2 regions of the Bacillus sp. LQ16 genome follow, and region 1 is predicted to be linked to the other one. Evidence: riboswitches for the same ligand, from Rfam matches in the RefSeq annotation. Region 1 holds a riboswitch; the other holds the start of a gene.
What was found. Region 1 has a riboswitch for lysine ahead of AC3EMB_RS04610 (amino acid permease). Riboswitches for the same ligand answer to the same signal wherever they lie in the genome.
Positions count from the first base shown of each region.

Region 1 (8,101 bases):
CGGCGTCATCTTAAGTAAATGCCCCATAAATTTAGAGCGCATCGTTTTCTCCAGTACAAATGCACCGCCAAACAATTGATGTTGCCATACGAAAGTGAGGCCATATCCAACGATCGTAACCCCTATTAAAATAAGAATAGATTGCATAATAGCTTCGTTTGATAACGTTCCTGTTTTTATGTTATCTATCGTAACCCCTAACACTTTCGGGGGAATCACTTCAACTATATTTACAATTAAAAGAGCTCCAATGGCGATACTATATCTCTTCCAGTGCTCTTTAAAAAACCACTTTAACTTTAGTAATACTGATAACAATGTAACCTCTCCCTTCTCGTTCTCGTTTACTTCTCATTTCTTTATCCACTATCCAAACCCATTACATTTACATTTCGTAACCCATACAATCTCATCACATTTTTCCACCTTCCAAAGTTTTATATAGGAATATGGAAAATAAACAAAAAAAAGCATACCGCCGCTTGACGATATGCACAGGAATGCATAAAAAGCGTACGTTACGATATACGCAACGTACGCTTTTTATAAGACAAAGATGCCCTATATATCCGCACGGGTTGCGTAATGATATAAATGTTTTCTGCCATTTAACAGAGCTAAGCTCATTACATTTACGATTACAATCATTACGCACACCCCCTTCATTTATTTTCCATTTATAATCTTACAACTTTATTGAGTATTCTGTCAATTATTTTTTTACACATAAAGTAAAATGCACGAAAATGAAAATGGTTCATGACATAATAAACCAGTTTGAAATAAAAGAATGTTCTGTAAGAAAGGGCATACAAAATAAAAAAAGAATAAGAAATCGTTTTCACAAACATTTCATTTGAAAAATGTTATCAAACCCCCTACAATCACCTTATACTCACTCTTACAAGTTGCTATTTTAGGAGGACTAATCATGACAACTAGCAATACGTACAAATTTTATTTAAACGGAGAATGGAGAGAAAGCTCTTCAGGAGAAACAATCGAAATTCCATCTCCATACTTACACGAAGTAATTGGACAAGTACAAGCAATTACTCGCGGAGAAGTAGATGAAGCAATTGCATCTGCAAAAGAAGCTCAAAAATCATGGGCCGAAGCTTCCCTACAGGATCGCGCAAAATACTTATATAAATGGGCTGATGAGCTCGTAAATATGCAGGATGAAATTGCCGATATCATTATGAAAGAAGTCGGTAAAGGATATAAAGATGCGAAGAAAGAAGTTGTTCGTACAGCTGACTTCATTCGTTACACGATCGAAGAAGCTTTACATATGCACGGAGAAAGCATGATGGGCGATAGCTTCCCGGGCGGTACAAAATCTAAGCTTGCGATTATCCAACGCGCACCACTTGGTGTTGTATTAGCAATCGCACCATTTAACTACCCAGTAAACTTATCTGCTGCAAAACTTGCACCAGCATTAATTATGGGTAACGCTGTTATTTTCAAACCAGCAACTCAAGGTGCAATTAGTGGTATTAAAATGGTTGAAGCACTTCACAAAGCTGGCCTTCCAAAAGGTCTTGTAAACGTAGCTACAGGACGCGGTTCTGTAATTGGTGACTACTTAGTAGAACACGAAGGCATCAATATGGTATCGTTCACAGGTGGTACAAACACAGGTAAACATTTAGCGAAAAAAGCTTCAATGATTCCACTTGTATTAGAACTTGGTGGTAAAGATCCTGGTATCGTTCGTGAAGATGCTGACTTACAAGATGCTGCAAACCATATCGTAAGCGGTGCATTCTCTTACTCTGGTCAACGTTGTACAGCTATTAAACGTGTACTTGTACACGAAAACGTAGCGGACGAGCTTGTTAGCTTATTAAAAGCACAAGTAGCTGAACTATCAGTTGGATCTCCAGAACAAGATAGCACAATCGTTCCATTAATCGACGACAAGTCTGCTGACTTCGTTCAAGGTTTAGTTGACGACGCTGTAGAAAAAGGTGCTACAATCGTTATCGGTAACAAACGTGAGCGTAACTTAATTTACCCAACATTAATCGATCACGTAACAGAAGAGATGAAAGTTGCTTGGGAAGAGCCATTCGGCCCAATCCTTCCAATCATCCGTGTTTCTTCAGACGAGCAAGCAATTGAAATTGCTAACAAATCAGAGTTCGGTCTGCAAGCAAGTGTCTTCACAAAAGACATTAACAAAGCATTTGCAATTGCTAACAAAATCGAAACTGGTTCTGTTCAAATTAACGGACGTACAGAGCGCGGCCCTGACCACTTCCCATTCATCGGTGTAAAAGGTTCAGGTATGGGCGCACAAGGTATTCGTAAGAGCCTTGAGTCTATGACACGTGAAAAAGTAACTGTATTAAACTTAGTTTAATCTTATAAAAAGAAGCTGATCTATAAATAGATCAGCTTCTTTTCTATATAAATACTTCCAAAAACGGAGTATTTCGTTCTACTTCTGATTTGGTTTTCCAAATCGAACTAAAACATGCCACAATAATTTTAATTCCTGAAGCACTTCTTCATAAGTTCCACGATCACTCCAAGATAATGGATTGCGTTTCAAATCCACTACAGCAGAGCCAATTATATTTGCATCGATACAATGATTCCGTGCAATACGTCTTGCTAAAGATGGCATTTTTGAACCTCTAAAATCCATCGGAACTTCGTCTACCATAAGTACAAAACCGATGTGCCAATGCAAATCAATAGCATACTTCAGGCAAATTTCTTCTAAAACTCTTCCTACATCCGTACCCTTAAATGAAGGATCTGCAATAAGTACCTCCACGTCTTCTTTAAGAGAAATCTCTCCATGAATCTGCGCTTCAATATAATGATTAAGATTACGGGCTGGCTCTTTGCTTACTAAATCTATAAACGGCCTTTTCAGATTAGCCAATAAATGATTAATTATTATTGTTGGAGTCAAATTTCCTTCACCAATTGCAAAATCTCTTACGAATGCCTCTTCCAAAAGAGCAGCTAAAATCATATCAAACTCCTCATAAGTCCCCTTTTCTTTCGGATCTTGATGTGAATCTAAATACGTATATGTAGAGCGCGAAGAAACTTTTGGAGATAAGAGAAAATAACAGGATCCAAAACGCGGAGCCGGCCCATCTGGATGTAACATTAAATTTAGCGCTCCGTATTTTGGACGTTGATCATTCGTTACGCCTTCTAATTGATATGCCCCTCCAAATATTCTCTTTTCCCAAAGGTCACGTTCACCACCAGGGTAAGCAGATACGCTTCCATTAGATAGTAATGTTTCAAATTGACTTTTATATACTCCTTGCTCAAACAATGCTTCAGCAACACTTTTCATACTCGAATCAAGTCTGTCTGGATGAAAGTGTAAAGCAATCCTTGCATGAGATTTTAAATTAGCGACAGCTTCTTCAAATATTTCATCTGTAATATTACACATGTTAAGTATATGATTAATTGTTGCTTTAGCCCCACGTTTTTCGTTCTCTGCATATTTTGAAATATACTCTAAAGCAAATAATTGAGATCTTGATAATTCCATAATCCAATCTCCCCTTTAATTGAAATGACCTTAACCCTTTCAATTAAAAGTGCATTTTTTCCTTCTTATGCAACTAACCTAATTTATTGAACAAAAAGTACTTTAATACAGTCTAATTACAGATACGAGCATTCTTTACGGGTAAATCCACACATTCTACAGAAATGTGATATCCTAGCCATCGCTCAGCAATATGTTCAAATGATAAAACAGATCCCGTTGTAAAAAAACGATGCTTCGGATTCAGATTGTCAGACAAAATTCCTTTGTGCTGTAAAATGGTACTTAACTCTATCACTGTTTCTTCTGCAGAACTAATAATCGTTACATCTTCTCTTAACTTACTTTTAATCACAAACTCTTCTCTATAATCTGATTATTACTATATCCATTGACGTATAAAAATACATTTGTTACTCTTAAAGACGTTAATTTAATATTTAAATCCTCATTCGTATCTCGGTGAGGTAGAGGTTGCAATCATTAAGAGTATCATTTCAGGAGATGTAGTGGCATTGATGAAGGAATGAGAAAGGAATGGTTGCCGAAGTAAGTCGTGTCCACCATGCACGCTTGCTGGGTCTGCATTTAATAAGTGCAGAACTGTCACAAACGTTTCGTTTGTGGAGAGCTATCGAGAGGTATGTCGTGGGTTTCTTATAAGATAGAAAGCATGTAGCGGCAGATTACGTGCTTTTTTTGTTTTGTTTGGGACTTCTCTTCTCTACTAAGAAGACATACATATCTCCTCGCTTGACTTGGTTATACTAACTTTGGAGGTATTTTCTATGCAACAAAAAAAATGGGGCTTTTGGGTACTAACAGCTTTCGTTGTCGGTAACATGGTTGGCGCTGGTATTTTCATGGTGCCAAGTACGTTGGCACAAACAGCAAGCCCACTCGGTGTCACTTTAGCTTGGTTAACAACAGGGTTTGGTGTTTTAATGCTAGCTCTTGTTTTCGGTAATTTAGCAATTCGTCGTCCTGATTTAACGACAGGACCACAAAGTCATGCATATGCTTTATTCTCAACACCAAAAAAGAAAAAAATGGCAGGTTTCAGTATGGTATGGGGATATTGGGTTGCAAACTGGGCAAGTAACGTTGCCATCATTACATCATTTGCGGGATATTTATCACTCTTCTTCCCAATTATGAAAGATACGCGACTACTATTTTCAATCGGTTCTTTTAACATAGAAGTCGGAAAACTAATTACATTTACGATTTGTTCCATCTTACTTTGGGGAACTCATATTATATTAACAAATGGTGTAAGCGGAGCTGGAAAACTAAACTTCTTAGCAACAACAACGAAAGTAACTGGATTCCTTTTATTCATCGTCGTTACGTTATTTGCATTCGAAGCTTCTAAATTTGGACAATGGTACACACCGATGATTGATAAATCAGGTGCATCACACGGTCTTCTTTCACAAGTAAATTTAGCTGCTCTTACAACGCTTTGGGCGTTTATCGGAATTGAATCAGCCGTTCTTTTATCAAACCGTGCTGTTTCTCCAAAAACGGTAAAACGTGCAACAGTTGCGGGATTACTTATTACAGTTGCAATTTACTTAGGAATTACAATTTTAACAATGGGTGTACTTCACGTTGATAAATTACAAGCTTCTGAACGTCCATTAGCAGATGCATTAAACGCTGCAATGGGTCATGGCGGCGGGAAACTGATGGCATTACTTGCTCTTACTTCCCTGTTCGGTTCTATCTTAGGCTGGATTTTATTAAGCTCAGAAGTACCTTATCAAGCAGCAAAAGAAGGTTTCTTCCCTTCCTTCTTCACGAAAACAAATAAAAAAGGAAGTCCAATTTACTCATTACGATTAACAAACATTATGTCGCAAGTATTCCTATTCTCAACATTATCAGGAACCATTGCGGAAGCTTATACATTCGTTATTACCGTATCGACACTGGCCTACCTCATTCCATATCTCGTTTCACCAATCTTCCAGTTAAAACTAGTCGCAACTGGTGAAACATATAAAAATGAAATGCGGGCAAGAATTACAGATGGCATAGTCGCAGTTATCGCACTTTGCTACGCACTATGGGTTATTAAAACCGGCGCATCCGATATAAAAACGTTCCTTCTCGGAATTGGTTTATTCGTAATTGGATTTGCTTTCTATCCATTAATGAATCGTGATCAGAAAAAAAATAACGAAAAGAAAAACGGGCAAGTTGCATAACGCAATTTGCTCGTTTTTTCTTTTGTAAAACATATATAATAGAACAAAGAGGTGAAAAACATGTCAATCGAATCGCTATGGAGCAGTCGCTTCCAACAACATATTCAAAATATCATTACATACTTTGCACGTATGATTAACGGTTTACTATATAGCTTTATCTTTATTTCATGCGTTGGTGCATATTATTATGCTCAGTTTCTAAAAGCATCTCCTTCTAAAGGAATATCTTTAATAATTATAACGATTGTACTTACATTCATTATAACGAGATGCCCTATCCGTACATTTATTCAAAAACCTGATGCTGTCTATTTGCTTGCATTAGAAGAGAAACTAACATCCTATTTCAAAAAATCTCTTCTATACAATTACATCATTCAGCTTTTTCCATTATTATTTACGTTCCTTATTCTCGTACCACTTGCACTGCAATCATTGCAATTAACTGTACCTTTTTTGTGTACAATCTTTATCGTGTTAATGATTACGAAAGCTTGGAACATGTACATACATTGGATGTGGCGTGATAGTCACGAAAAAAATATATGGCTAATCATCCGTATTACTTGTAACGCCTTAATCATTTACATGCTGTTTTATTCCGCAAATGTTCTCATATTAGGCGGATTACTCTTACTACTTGCTTTCCTACTTCTATATACGAAAAAACAGCCTACAAAACGAATACCGTGGGATTACATAATCGAGCAAGAAGAAAAAATGAACGTTCGTTTTTATCAATTCGCTAGCATCTTCACTGATGTTCCGCAACTGAACAAACAAGTAAATAAAAGAAAATGGCTTACAAATTGGATTGAACCTTTATTACATAAAAAAAGAGCAACTTTCTTCTATTTACATACATTAGCATTTTTACGTGGGAATGATTATTTCGGTATATATATTCGCTTAGGATTGATCGGTGCTTTCGCCTTATATTTCATACCAAATATATACGTAAAAGGCGCTATCGCTTACATCGTTCTATATATGATTTCTATGCAGCTCCGTTCACTGTGGAAATATTTTTCAGGAAATATTATTGTAGCATTATATCCAGTCCATACTGAAGAAAGGATGAAGCAATTTCTTAGCTTAATCTTTATATTGCTAAGCATTCAACTCATTGTATTTTCGAGTGTTATACTCATTGCTACAGGACAATTACTGCATACTTTGCTTATTATGGTAATCGGGGCAATCTGGATCAAATTTATTATTGTACCAAAAACGAAGCAACGCGTTTCTTCGTTTTAACGAAAAGAAATATCTTAAAATCCAAGGAGCAAATAAATTATCTCCTTGGCTTTTTTATTTTGCTTCCTCAAACAAGAATCACTGAAACAACCGATATTTTATGATTTTTACATACAAAAACGATAATACATGTTTACGTCCTAATAAAAAGGGTATTTATTAAATTAACAGGGCAAAGAAAGTGGAGGGAATGAAAAAATATGAATTCAAGTTTCACTTTATAAAAGGCATTGCTCAAGGATGATTCTGGAACCGACAATATAATGTAAGGAGCTGAATGCAATGAGTAAAAAAATTGCTATTTTAATAACGGATTATTTCGAGGACACAGAATACACAGAGCCGGTAGCAGCTTTTAATCAAAAGGAATATGAATTAACAACCATTGAAATGGAAAAAGGGAAAACAGTACACGGTAAGCAAGGAAAAAGTGAAGTCGTAATTGATAAAAGTATTGATGATGTTTCTCCAGAGAACTTTGATGCCCTCTTCATACCAGGTGGATTTTCCCCTGATATACTCCGTGCAGATGAGCGTTTTGTACGCTTTAGTAAAGCATTTATGGATGCGGACAAACCCGTTTTCGCTATTTGTCACGGACCTCAGCTACTCATCACTGCACAAACACTTGAAGGACATGATGTAACTGGATATAAATCTATTGAAGTCGATTTAAAAAATGCCGGCGGGAACTTTCATGACAAAGAGGTTGTCGTATGTCAAAATCAGCTAGTAACAAGTAGACAGCCAGAGGACATCCCAGCGTTTATTGAAGAATCGTTGCGTATATTAGGATAACTAACCTCCTTTTATTTACATGAAAATAATTAATCAGTGGGGTTTTATTCATCCCCCCACTGATTAATTTGCCCTCACCAACTGGTCGTTTACAGGCAATCCGACCACCACAAATAGCAGGATAAATAAAAAGAGGGGAACCCAAAAGTTCAGTTTTAATAATCTTTTGGATTCCTCTCTTTTCTCGCCCCAAAATTCCTTATCACTTTTCATAGGCAGTTCTCATATAGTGAAAATGACTATATAATTCCTATCCATAAGTTAAATAATGATTTCGCACATATAAATAAAAAAG
Region 1 covers NZ_CM173491.1:903,497-911,597, reverse strand. Annotated here, with positions in the region: gene AC3EMB_RS04630 (ABC transporter ATP-binding protein) at 1-318, opposite strand, end outside; gene gapN (NADP-dependent glyceraldehyde-3-phosphate dehydrogenase) at 932-2,371, shown strand; gene AC3EMB_RS04620 (DUF3626 domain-containing protein) at 2,450-3,535, opposite strand; partial or broken gene AC3EMB_RS04615 (glutamate racemase) at 3,648-3,896, opposite strand; lysine riboswitch at 3,996-4,177, shown strand; gene AC3EMB_RS04610 (amino acid permease) at 4,324-5,748, shown strand; gene AC3EMB_RS04605 (ABC transporter permease) at 5,809-7,008, shown strand; gene AC3EMB_RS04600 (type 1 glutamine amidotransferase domain-containing protein) at 7,291-7,806, shown strand; gene AC3EMB_RS04595 (hypothetical protein) at 7,870-8,019, opposite strand.

Region 2 (8,101 bases), 2.1 Mb from region 1:
GCTTTACGGAAACGGTAATGACTAATTGCAATTCCAACCCATGCGATAAAACCAGACATTCCGGATGCGTTTAATAACCAAATGTATACAACACCATCACCGAATAAAGAAGCAATGAAAGCAATACTACCAACAATTGACGTTACGATTAACGCGTTAACAGGTACACCGCGGCTATCTAATTTACCAAGAAACTTTGGTGCTTTTCCTTGGCGTGCTAAATCCCAAAGCATACGAGTTGATGCATACATACCAGAGTTACCAGCAGATAGTACAGCAGTTAAAATAACAGCGTTCATAACAGAAGCAGCAAAGGCAACGCCCGCTTTTTCAAAAATAAGTGTAAACGGACTTACTGTAACATCACTTGCAGCAAGGCTTTCAGTTGTATAAGGAATTAATAAACCGATAACGAGAATCGCAAGGATATAGAATAAAAGAATACGCCAAAAGATTGAACGAATTGCTTTTGGGATATTACGTTCTGGATCAGACGTTTCACCAGCAGCTACTCCTAATAGTTCAGTACCTTGGAATGAGAAACCAGCTGCCATAAACACACCGATAATTGCCATGATACCGCCGTTAAATGGTGCATCTGCAACAGTGAAGTTTTTAAATCCAACCGTTTCACCGCCCATAATTCCAAAAATCATCATGAAACCAACAATTAAAAAGATAATAATCGTAACTACTTTAATAAGTGCGAACCAATATTCAGATTCACCAAACCCTTTAACAGATAAATAGTTTAAAAGGAAAATAATAGCTAAACATAATCCGCTCCAAATAAGAGAAGGGGTATCTGGGAACCAAAATTTCATAATTAATGTTACGGCTGCAAGTTCAGCAGCAATCGTAATTGCCCAGTTATACCAATAGTTCCATCCAAGTGCAAAGCCAAGTGATGGATCAACAAATTTTGTTGCATACGTGCTAAAAGATCCAGTAACAGGCATGTAAGCTGCAAGTTCAGCTAAGCTTGTCATTAAAAAATAAACCATAATTCCAATTGCGGCGTATGCAATTAATGCGCCACCAGGTCCAGCTGTATGGATGACACCACCGCTGGCAAGAAATAGTCCGGTACCAATTGTACCACCGAGAGAAATCATCGTAAGGTGACGAGATTTTAATCCGCGTTTTAATTCACCTTGTCCTTGTGTAGTTTGCGTTTTAGAGGTAGATTGATTTGTTGCGCTATTCATGTTCAACACTCCTTTTCTTGTAGGTTAGGAAGGAGCGGGGGAGAAAAATACAAAAAACCGCCAAAGGAATTTGGCGGAACGTTTCACAAATAACCACCCCATCATACCCTTCCGTTAAGATAGCACCCCACGTTTACACGGTAATTTTGTAAACGTGACAGTTCTGTTCCTTTCGGAGACAGCCCCAGCTCATATTTCCAGAGAAGAAATATAAACTTCGGCAACTTTTCCTTTCAAACGGAGTCAGCTGACATTCTCTGTGTCTCGTCCGTTTTACTATTAAAAGTCGCAACCTCTACCTCATCGGATTGATGAGGATTTATATATTGCTAAGATTTTTAATATATGGCAATTGTAATGACTTTCTGAATATATTGCAAGATATTTTGTTAGGAAAAGTCAAAAAATATCGGTTATTGTATAGGAAACGCTTGCAAAACTCCACCCGAACCTACTATTATGTAGCAATAAGCAAAGAAAAAATTGTTATACAAATGTTTCGCAAAAAATATTGAAAAACCCTCTAAATTAAAAGAAAATTCAGAAAAATATAATTCGACATAACTATCAAAAGAGGATTATTCCTTAAATTCGTTTCAAAGAATAAGTATAAATTTAACGAATAGGATGAATATTCTTTTTATTTTTAGTAAAATTGAGGTATTGTTTAATTGAAAAGGGGAAATCAATATGAAATTAGAAACAGAAAGGCTCTATATAGTGCCGTGTACAGAAGAGAGAATTCAAATTGCTAACGAGCAAGGATACAATAGCGGTCCGCATATTGTAGGGCATGTAAAGAATGTAAAACAAGATGTGGCTTTATTACCATGGGGGGCGTGGTATGTTCTTCGGAAAGAAGATGATAGCGTTTTAGGTGATATTGGATTTAAAGGTGGACCAAACGAGAATCAAACAGTGGAAATTGGCTATGGATTTATTGAGAAATATTGGAATAAGGGCTATGCAACAGAAGCTGTAAGAGAACTAATCGATTGGGCTTTCAAAACAGGAGAGGTAGAAACAATAATTGCAGAGACACTTCTAGATAATTATAGTTCGATTCGTGTTTTAGAAAAGTTACATATGAAGAGAGTAAATGCTACAGAAACGATGATTAATTGGAAAATAGAAAAATAAAAAATACCGCTCTAAATTGGGCGGTATTTCTTATAGTTATGGTAGCATTTGCTTCTGATCATTTGGATACTCAGCGGTTGATGCGTTAGGACGATTGGAATGATTTCGAACAGCAATGAAAATAGAAATAATAACGACAAGACCAACTGCAACGTAAGAAAGTGAAATAATAGTTGGATCCACTTTAAATGTAGTAAGCAGTGTACGTATATTCGTAAAGATAATAAGACCGCCAACTAATACCCCAAGTAAATGTGCTGGAACGATACGAACTAACCATGCAGCAATTGGAGCTGCGACAATACCGCCAAGCATTAACGCAAATACCCAAACCCAGCTTACTTGTTCCCAGCCAAGTGAGATGAAGAAGCCAATTGTTGCAGCAAGTGAAACAGGAAATTCACTCGTATCTACAGATCCAATAACTTTTCTAGCTTCATTTCCTCTTGCTAGAAGAACAGGCGTCGTAATCGGCCCCCAACCACCGCCACCAGTTGAATCAACGAATCCAGCGAATAAACCAAGCGGCACAAGTTGTTTTGCAGACATACGCTTATTTGAAGTGACAATTTGTTTTTGAATGATGAATCGTAATAAAATATAAACCCCTAAAGTAAATAAAAATACGGAAATGTACGGTTTGATTACATCGCCAGGCAAATTACTTAAAAAACATGCCCCAACAAATGCGCCGATTGCCCCAGGTAATGTAAGTCTAGAAACGGTATATTTATCAACGTTTCCAAATTTGATATGAGATGCGCCAGAAGCTGCAGTTGTAACCACTTCAGCTAAATGAACGGACGCGGAAGCTACAGCCGGTGCAATACCAAACATTAATAATAGTGAAGTAGACGTTACCCCATACGCCATTCCAAGTGCTCCATCGATCAATTGAGCGAAAAATCCGATAATAGCAAAGACAATTAATTTCTGCATAAATAATCCCCCTGTAATAATAAATGAAAAAGACACTTTTCCCGTATGAGAAAAGTGCCTTTGGTTTTTCCAATCAGCAATAATTAAATTTGTTTCATTATAATACATATTAATCGTATAAATCAACTAGGTTTTAAAGTTTTTGAATTGAATGAAAGAAAAATAAAATATACAATAAAAGGATGGAGAGAAAGGGGAGAAAGACATGTTACGATTTGATCATCTCGTTCACACAGTTCATGGTACACCGGAGGAAGCGGCAAAACAAATGCAGGAACTTGGATTTCATACCGCACTAGGCGGAGAGCATACGAACTGGGGTACTTGGAATAGTTTAAGTTATTTTGACTTATCATATATAGAATTTTTAGCAGTTCAACATGAAGAAAAAGCGAAAGAAGCAGAAAATCCATTAGTACAAGAAACAGTGGTGAAACTACAAAATGGAGAAGGAATGCTACAAATCGCAATCCGAACAGATGCAATTGAGGAGCTAGTAGTTAACTTTAAGAAGCACGGCTTACATACGATAGGGCCATTTGAAGGGAAACGCATGAGAAAAGATGGCCGGCTTTTAGAATGGAAAATGTTATTTGTTAAGCAAGAAGAGAACGGACTGAAATTACCTTTCTTTATACAGTGGAATGAAACGGACGAAGAAAGAAGAAATGATTTACGTAACATTGGAACGATTACGGAACATAAAAACAAAGTACAACAAATTGAAACGATCCATTATGCAGTGAAAAACGTTCGAGAAACGGTGCGGAAATGGAAAGAAGTAATGGGACTATCTACAAGCTCAGTTGTGAAAAATGAAAAATGGAATGCTGAGTGTCAAAGTGTAGTGTTTGGAGATATTCATGTACAGTTTTGTGAACCGATTGAAGAAGGGCTAGTGCTAGAACATTTGAATAAGAATGGCGAAAATCCATTTGCAGTAGAGTTTACAGGTGGAAATAAACGAGAGCATGAAGTGCTAGGTAGTTTGTACATATATTAATAGAGGTGAATGTTGTGGAAGAAATGCTTAGAGAGATAGAGAGAAAACTAGAATGGCCTCGTATTGCAAAGTGTACAGCTATTTCAAAAGGTTTTTCACATGAAGAGAAGTATAAAATTGAATTAAAGAATCAAGAAACTTATTTTGTAAAAATATGTGATGCTGTTCATTTTGAACGTAAACAAGAAGAATATACGTATATGCAACAATTAGAGTCATTACATATTCCAACACCCAAGTTAATTCATTTCATAATACTTGAGAAATTAAATAAATGTGTTCAAGTATTTGAATGGACCCGAGGTATAAATGGTGAAGAAGGTTTAACGAAGCTAACGGTGGAAGAACAGTATAATGCAGGAAGAAAAGCAGGGGAAGTATTAAAGAGAATTCACTCAATTGAAAGAGAAAGTGCAAGTAATAAATGGGAAACATCTAGATGGAATAAATACGAAAGATACATAGAGGCACTAGCAGATTACGAGGTGAATTTTCTGGATTTGAAGCCAGTATTAACCTTTGTAGAAAATCATAAAGATTTATTGAAAAATCGTCCAATAAGATTTTTACATGATGACTTCCATCCAGCAAATAGTATGATTCATAATAAGGAGTTTATCGTTATTGATTTTGGTGGATATGATTTTGGCGATCCAATACACGATTTTTATAACGTAGCGATTTTTACTACAAGAATAAGTAAATCATTTGCGGTTGGACAAGTTCACGGTTATTGCGGAGGAGAACCTGATCTACATTTTTGGAAACTGTACTCATTATATGCAGCAATGATATTCCCGGCTGATATCGTATGGACAAACCGAAGCACACCATATTTATTAGATGATATGAAGGAAAGATTAAATGGAATTTTAGAAGATCATAATCATTTTTCATCTTATATTCCAAAATGGTATCAATCAAGTGAATTTAATAAATAAAGGAGTAATTTATATGGATAAAATAGCAGTAATTTCAGATATTCACGGTAATATTCAAGCATTAGAATCCGTGTTAAATGATATTAAATTAAGAGGAATCGAGCGCATTATTTGTCTTGGAGATTTAGTAGGAAAAGGACCTCATTCCAGTGAAGCAGTTGAAATCATTCGTAAAGAATGTGAAGTAGTCGTAATGGGAAACTGGGATGATTTTATTACAAAGCCGACTGAATTTGAAGCATTAAAATGGCATCAAAAACAATTATCAGAAGAACAAAACGACTATTTAAGAAGTTTACCATTTTCAATCGAATTTTTTATGAGCGGCAAACTCATTCGTATGTTCCACGCCTCACCGAGAAGTTTATATGAAAGAATTCAACCACACGCTTCAAGAGAAGAGCGTATTAGTATGTTCGAAAATAGTGATTTGACTGAAAATATAGAAGGGGAAAGAAAACCAGATGTCGTTTGTTACGGTGATGTTCACCAAGCGTTCGTTCAAAATTTCAGAGGGAAAACGTTATGTAATGCTGGTAGCGTAGGAAACCCACTTGAAATAACACAAGCTTCCTATTTAATATTTGAAGGGACATATAATGAAAAAGAAGCGGCGAGCTTTTCTATTCAACTTGTACGAGTACCGTATGATATTGAATTAGCTATCAGATTAGCAGAAGAACTCGAAATGCCAGAAATTGAAGAGTATAAGCAAGAGTTACGGACGGCCTTATATCGGGGGTTTAAGGGGAAGTAAGCTAATAATATATCAACAATTTTTCAAATATATCTATCATAACTTAAAATATATCAACGATTCGACAAAGGATATCAATTTACCGTCAAATAGTGACATGGATTGTTACTTATAATTATATTATGTAAACTAATTATGAAGGGAGATATCATGAACCGAAAACAACGAATCAAAGAAATTGCAGATCATATTGTAAAGCTAAATTTAACCTATCCAACAAGAGTTGGAGTAAGTGGTATTACAGCATCAGGAAAAACAACATTTGCAAACGAATTAGCGGAAGAAATAAAAAAACGAGGATTACCAGTAACACGCGCAAGCATTGATGATTTTCATAATCCAAGAGTGATTCGCTATGCAAAAGGAAAAGAATCTGCAAGAGGGTATTATGAAGATGCACACGATTATACAGCTTTCAAAGAAAGATTATTAATGCCTTTAGGACCTAACGGGACTTTACAGTATGAAACGATTTCTCATAACTTAATAACGGATATGTCTGTACATAATGAGCCGCTATTGGCCACGCAAAATATGATATTAATAGTAGATGGAACGTTTCTATTGAAAAAAGACGTTGCGTATTTATTTGATTACAAAATCTTTGTAGATACAAATTTTGAGATTGCGAGAAAACGTGGTGCGAAGCGGGAAACTGAAGCTTTTGGAAGTTATGAAGAAGCAGAGAAGATGTTTTTGAACAGATATCATGCGGCCTGTAAGATGTATATAGATGAGCATAATCCGAAAGAACTTGCAGATGTTTTATTTGAAAATAGTAAATTTGATGATCCAGTAGTTCTATTTAAAAGACATTAATACAGTTTATATAGGGGGAATGAACATTTGTTTAGATGGTTTCAAAAAAATAATAAAGTGAATGAAGAGAAGGATGGACAATATTTAGAAATCAAAAATGAACAGATAAATGAACAGTTAAAACAAAAAATAATGGAACTAGAGAGTATAAGTGAAGACATTTGCAGTAAGTATCAAAAAATATATGAAGAACGTTTTGCGCAAAATGGTAAATTAAATTTGAAGCTGTCAATTAAAAGAGATATAGACGGTGATGAATTAGAAGAACTAACATCTAAGAATTGTTTAGAGTATGAATATAGATCAGAAATTAATTTTGAATATGATGCTTCAAAATCATGGGAAGTCTGTACTATTTCGCTTTGGTATTATTACCAAGGATATCGAAAAAGTAGTAGCATAGGAACACTTTATAGCGGAACGATTAATGAATTAGAAGAAGAAGTTAAAGCAACATTGGAAGAACTGTTACATAGTGAAGATAATTAATGATTCCATTTTATATTGCGTTAAGAATGGGTTTAATTTTATGATACTAATAGGGAATAATTTAGGAAGAGAAATTTAAAGGGGATAAAAAAATGACAGAAGTACTAGAACTAAAAGAAGAACTACTACAAATTAAAAATAACAATTATGCTGTACCAGAAGACGTAGATGCATATCCATATGCGCAGTGGATGTTAGATTATATCGGATCACCTGATGCTGAACTGCGTGATGATTTGATATATAGTACGCTTCACAAATGGATTACAAATGATGTATTTAGACAAAAAGAATTACGAGGATTAATGCTGCAAGCAATTAGCCCTGATTATTTATTTTATAAAATTGGTGAAAAGGGAACAGACTCTGTTTTTAAACGTGCATTCTCCGTATTAATTCCACCACTTATTTTATCTGTTCATGAAAGAGAACCACTGTTATCTGAAGAACAACTGTACAGTGTGGCAGAACAAGTGCTGGAATATGTATATTTAGAAGAAGATGTAAGAGGCTACGTAGAAGAAAAAGGCTGGGCACACTCTACTGCACATGCAGCAGATGCGCTCGATGCGTTAGCACGTACAATTCAAAATCGTGAGTTTTCATATGCGATTCTTGCGGCTGTTCGTCAGAAGGTTCGATTGAGTGATTACGTATATGTACACTTTGAGGATGAGAGATTAGTAAAGCCAATTATGTCGTTACATAACCAAAAGCTTTTAACTGAAGAAGAGTGGAGCAATTGGCTACATAGTATAGCAACTGTTGAGGACATCCGACATCCGCAGCATGCTATTTTAGTACA
Region 2 covers NZ_CM173491.1:2,978,112-2,986,212, reverse strand. Annotated here, with positions in the region: gene AC3EMB_RS15020 (amino acid permease) at 1-1,208, opposite strand, end outside; lysine riboswitch at 1,321-1,514, opposite strand; gene AC3EMB_RS15015 (GNAT family N-acetyltransferase) at 1,899-2,348, shown strand; gene AC3EMB_RS15010 (sulfite exporter TauE/SafE family protein) at 2,385-3,287, opposite strand; gene AC3EMB_RS15005 (VOC family protein) at 3,493-4,290, shown strand; gene AC3EMB_RS15000 (aminoglycoside phosphotransferase family protein) at 4,305-5,231, shown strand; gene AC3EMB_RS14995 (metallophosphoesterase family protein) at 5,245-5,988, shown strand; gene AC3EMB_RS14990 (nucleoside/nucleotide kinase family protein) at 6,139-6,807, shown strand; gene AC3EMB_RS14985 (hypothetical protein) at 6,835-7,296, shown strand; gene AC3EMB_RS14980 (DUF2785 domain-containing protein) at 7,389-8,101, shown strand, end outside.
Region 2: linked by a shared signal. The riboswitch ahead of AC3EMB_RS15020 (amino acid permease) and the one ahead of AC3EMB_RS04610 (amino acid permease) in region 1 are both predicted to bind lysine.